DNA from 2 places in the Symbiobacterium ostreiconchae genome. Region 1 is predicted to be linked to the other one. Evidence: predicted binding sites of a transcription regulator. Region 1 holds the regulator's gene; the other holds the start of a gene.

Region 1 (2,391 bases):
GCGGTGGAGCTGGGCACGCCGGAGGCGCTGATCGCCTTCTGCCAGGCGGTGCAGAAGGCCAGCCCGGTGGACGCCCACGTGCGGCCCGAGCCGTGGGCCATGCCAGGCTACGACGACCCGGTGATCATGGCCGCCGGCACCTTCATCCAGGGTTCATCGATCGAGCTTTCCGCTGACGGGCCGGTGCGTCCGCCGTACGTCGCATATTTTCAGGGGGGTCTCACGCGGGAGCACGTCATGCTGGCCGCCCTCCGGGCCGCGAACGATCTGGCGGCCGCCGGCATTCTGAAGGTGTAGAGGGAGTGGTGACATGACCGGGCAGTGGATCGCGTTCCTGATCGCCGTCGTCGTCATGCTGGTGGGCGTGGTGGGCACGTTCATCCCGGCGCTGCCGGGGCTGCCGGTGGTGTTCCTGGCCATGCTGGGCTACGGCGTGCTGGAGGGGTTTCGCGAGATCACGCCCGGCTTCCTTGTTGTGGCCCTGCTCGTGGTGGCCGCGACGCAGGTGGCGGAGCATTACGCGCGGGCCTGGGGCGCCAGGCGCTTCGGCGCCGGACGGGCCGGCGCGTGGGGCGCCGTGATCGGTTCCATCGTCGGGCTCTTCTTCATGCCGCTGGGGCTCCTGCTCGGGCCCTTCCTGGGGGCCGCGCTCTTCGAGCTGTTCGCGGGCCGCTCCGGCGGGGAGGCGGTCAGGGCGGGGTTCGGCGGGCTGGTCGGCGTGCTCGGTTCCGTGGTGGTGAACGTCGTCGTGGCGCTCGGGCTGACGGTGGCCTTCATCGTGAAGGTGCTGGTGTAGGCACGGCGCCGGGCGGCCGCGCCTCTGCGCGCCCGGCCGCCGATCCGGCCGAGGAAACGAAAGCGGCCCTGTGTGAGCGTCTGGCTCACACAGGGCCGCTTCGCTTGCCTGTTCAGACCATCCGGCGGACCAGGCCGACCACCTTGCCGAGGATCTGACAGTCCGGCACGATGATCGGGTCCATGAACCGGTTCTCCGGCTGCAGCCGGATGTGATCCTGCTCCTTGAAGAACCGCTTGACCGTGGCCTCGTCCTCGATGAGCGCGACGACGATGTCGCCGTTGTTGGCGTGCTGCTGTCGGTGCACCAGGACGTAGTCGCCGTCGAGAATGCCCGCGTCGATCATCGAGTCGCCCTGCACGGTGAGGAAGAAGAGCTCGGACTCGTCGGCCCGGACGAAGTCGGCCGGCAGCGGGAAGTGGTCTTCAATCGCCTCCTGGGCCAGGATGGGCTGGCCCGCGGTCACCCGGCCCACCATGGGCACCGCAATGGTGCGCTTCAGCTGCGTGTGGCTGCCATCGAGCACCTCGATGGCCCTGGGCTTGGTGGGATCCCGGCGGATGTACCCCTTCTCCTCCAGCCGGGTCATGTGCCCGTGAACGGTGGAACTGGAGCTGAGGCCGATGGCCTCGCCAATCTCCCGCACCGACGGCGGGTAACCCTTGGTGCGGATCTCATCCTTGATAAACTGCAGGATCTGGCGCTGGCGCTCCGTCAAGGGTTCCGGCATGCAGCGACACCCCCTGTAGTGAGGGCGGGAGCCCGTCCCGTCAGAGCTGCCCCACCCCGATCTCTCCGGCGCGCGGTCCGGTTGGGTAGATTGTACCACATGTCCGCCGTTCTGCAAACGCCTGTTCGAAAAATGCGCAGACGGCCTTGACGGGAACATCCATTCGTGGTAGGCTGAAGACGAACACAAGTTCCGAAGGAACCAAAGAGCCGTTCGGTGCAGGGAGGGATGGCGATGGCGGCGCACAGCGCCCAGTCACGGGTCCGGGTGGTTCGGCGGCGCACGCCCAAGGCGGTCCGCAGGGCCCGCACGCTTGCCGTGTTGTTCGTGGTGACCGTCGCCGCAGCCGTACTGCTGTTCCCCCGCCTCGTGCACACGCAGCCCAGCGAGCCGCCCGCGGGCGTTCACCACACCGTCGCGCCCGGCGATACGCTGTGGGACATCGCCGTCGCGCACGCGGGCAACCGTGACGTGCGCGAGCTCATCTACGAGATCCAGCAGCTGAACGGACTTTCCTCCGCGGAGATCTATCCCGGCCAGGTGCTGTTCGTCCCGACCGACATGCGCTGAGGGGAGGGGGACGGAGATGGGGGTTGTCGTCCAGAGCTTCGAGGGCCGGATGCCCGGTGACCTGTATGCGCGGCTGCTGCGGCTGCGCAGGCGCCATCGGGCGGTGCTGCAGGCCGCGGCCGCCGGCGACTTTTCCGACGAGGCGCAGCTGCACGCCCTGAGCCGGCGGCTGGGCCGCATGCTGGCCGAGACGGCCCGCAAGCCGGTGGAGGAGCGGGGCGGTCTGCGGATGCTCGAGATCTCGCTGGCCGTTGACCGGATGTTTCCGGAGCTCAGGGCCTGGAACCAGCAGGCG
Region 2 (2,391 bases), 1.7 Mb from region 1:
CTGTGTGGCCAGCCGGATCCGCTGCGCCTCGCCGCCCGACAGGGTTCCGGCGGCCCGGTTGAGGGTCAGGTAGTCCAGGCCGACGTTGATCAGGAAGCCCAGCCGCGCGTCGATTTCCTTCAGGATCTGGGCGCCGATGGCCCGCTCCTTGTCGGTCAGGTCCAGGTTGCTGAGGAAGTCGCGCAGCTGGGCGACGTCCATGGCCGTCATCTCGGCGATGGACAGCCCGCCCACCTTCACGGCCAGCGACTCCGGCTTCAGCCGCGCGCCGCCGCAGGCCGGGCAGGGCCGGCTGGTCATGTACTGCGCCAGGTGCTCCCGGATGGCCTCGCTGGAGGTCTCGCGGTGCATCCGCTCCAGCTGCCGGATCGCGCCCTCGTACACCACCTCGTACGTCTTGCGCTGGCCGTACATGTTCTCGTACTCGAAGCGGACCTTCTGCTCCTGCCAGCCGTAGAGCAGGATCTCCTGGAAGCGGGGGTCCTGCTGGTTGAGCGGCACGTCCTTGCGGATGCCCAGCTGGCGGCAGAGCGCGTCGATCTGGTGCAGGAACCACTGCTGGCTGGATGTCGCCCACGGGATGAGGGCCCCCTCGTTCAGCGAAAGCGAGGGATCGAGGATGAGGTCCGGGTCGAACTCGGTCTGGAAGCCCAGGCCCGTGCAGACCGGGCAGGCGCCGAACGGCGAGTTGAAGGAGAAGCTGCGGGGCTGCGGCTCGTCGATGGAGACGCCGCAGTCGGGGCAGGCGAAGTTCTGGCTGAACAGCAGCTCCTCGCCGCCCACCACGTCGATGGTGACGAGCCCGCCGGTCAGGGTCGCGGCCGTCTCCAGAGAGTCGGCCAGCCGCCGCCGGATGTCCGGCCGGATCACCAGCCGGTCCACCACCACCTCGATGGTATGCTTGCGGTTCTTGTCGAGCTTCGGCGGGTCGTCGGCCACGTCCATCACCTGGCCGTCCACCCGCATGCGCACGTAGCCCCCGCGGCGGATCTGCTCGAAGACCTTCTGGTGCTCGCCCTTGCGGCCCCGCACCAGCGGCGCCAGGACCTGGATGCGGGTTCCCTCCGGCATCTGCAGCAGGACGTCGACCATCTGATCCACCGTCTGCTGGGCGATGGGCTGCCCGCACTTGGGGCAGTGGGGCCGCCCGATGCGGGCATAGAGCAGCCGCAGGTAGTCGTAGATCTCGGTCACCGTGCCCACGGTGGAGCGCGGGTTGCGCGACGTGGTCTTCTGGTCGATGGAGATGGCCGGCGACAGCCCCTCGATGGCGTCGACGTCGGGCTTGTCCATCTGGCCCAGGAACTGGCGCGCGTAGGCGGACAGCGACTCCACGTACCGCCGCTGCCCTTCCGCGTAGATCGTATCGAAAGCGAGGGACGACTTCCCCGACCCGGAGACGCCGGTGAACACGACCAGCTTGTCCCGGGGAATCTCCACGTCGATGTTCTTCAGGTTGTGCTGCCGCGCACCCCTGATCACGAGCCGGTCTTTGGACACAACGAAACGCCCCCCACCGCAGTCTCAACTCTAGATGTTACCACACCCGGCGCGCGTGTGGCGTCAGGCAAATCATACCGCTTCGAACGCCTGTTTGCAACCTGCCGTTTGTTCGGTTCTGTGTTATAATGGGACGGACCCTGTCCGGCCGCGGATTCGCCGCCCCGGGCACGGCCACACTAACGGAAAAGAGGGGCCGGACGAGACGTGCCCCATGGAGGTATGAACGCCACGGATTCCAATCTGGTTGAAGTCATCGACAGCCGGGGGCGCGTGCTGACCCCCTGCAGGCGGAAGGTAGCCGACCGTGAGGTCAGGCTGGGCCGGGCCAAGTGGATCGGCCGGAGCCGCATCCGGCTCCGTTTCGACCCCTTCGCCTACCGCTACATCCGGCTGAAAGTCCTGGCCCGCGACCGCTACACCTGCTACTGGTGCGGCCAGCCGGGCTTTACGATGGATCACGTCATCCCCTGGTCCAAGGGCGGGCGCACGACCCTGGCCAACTGCATCTGCGCGTGCGAGGCGTGCAACGGGCGGCGGGGCGACATGGACGCGGCGGAGTTCGCCCGCCTGATGGGCCGCCCGACGCCCCATCCGCACCTGATCCTCTCGGGCCGCCACCTGACTGCGGGTGCCCCCGCGCCCGCCGGGGAGCCGGGTCCGGCCGTGAAGCCGCGCGCGCTCGTGCCGCGGCCGGCCGGCAGGGCGCAGCGGTTCGCCCAGCTCGCGCGGCTGCTCGAAACGGCCCCCGTCGGCCGCCGGTCGCTCCGCTGACCGCACCGCCGCCCGGGAGCCCTGCTGACTGCACCGCCAGACCGCTGCTGCAGGGGCGCCGCGCAGGCGCCCCTGCACCGCATACAGGCCGGGCTGAACGCCCGGCCTGCGGTCATC

The links. Region 1 encodes LexA, which represses DNA repair genes until DNA is damaged. Its sites were predicted from a motif close to CNAACANNTGTTNG; they were not measured.
Region 2: the regulator LexA is predicted to act here: its motif matches at 1,584-1,597, upstream of uvrA (excinuclease ABC subunit UvrA).

What each region holds. Positions count from the first base shown of each region.
Region 1 covers NZ_AP042454.1:2,850,817-2,853,207, reverse strand. The annotation lists gene ACZ5UM_RS13810 (methionine gamma-lyase family protein) at 1-297, shown strand, start outside; gene ACZ5UM_RS13805 (DUF456 family protein) at 311-796, shown strand; gene lexA (transcriptional repressor LexA) at 909-1,526, opposite strand; gene ACZ5UM_RS13795 (LysM peptidoglycan-binding domain-containing protein) at 1,761-2,096, shown strand; gene ACZ5UM_RS13790 (hypothetical protein) at 2,113-2,391, shown strand, end outside.
Region 2 covers NZ_AP042454.1:1,187,611-1,190,001, reverse strand. The annotation lists gene uvrA (excinuclease ABC subunit UvrA) at 1-1,500, opposite strand, end outside; gene ACZ5UM_RS05850 (HNH endonuclease) at 1,723-2,274, shown strand.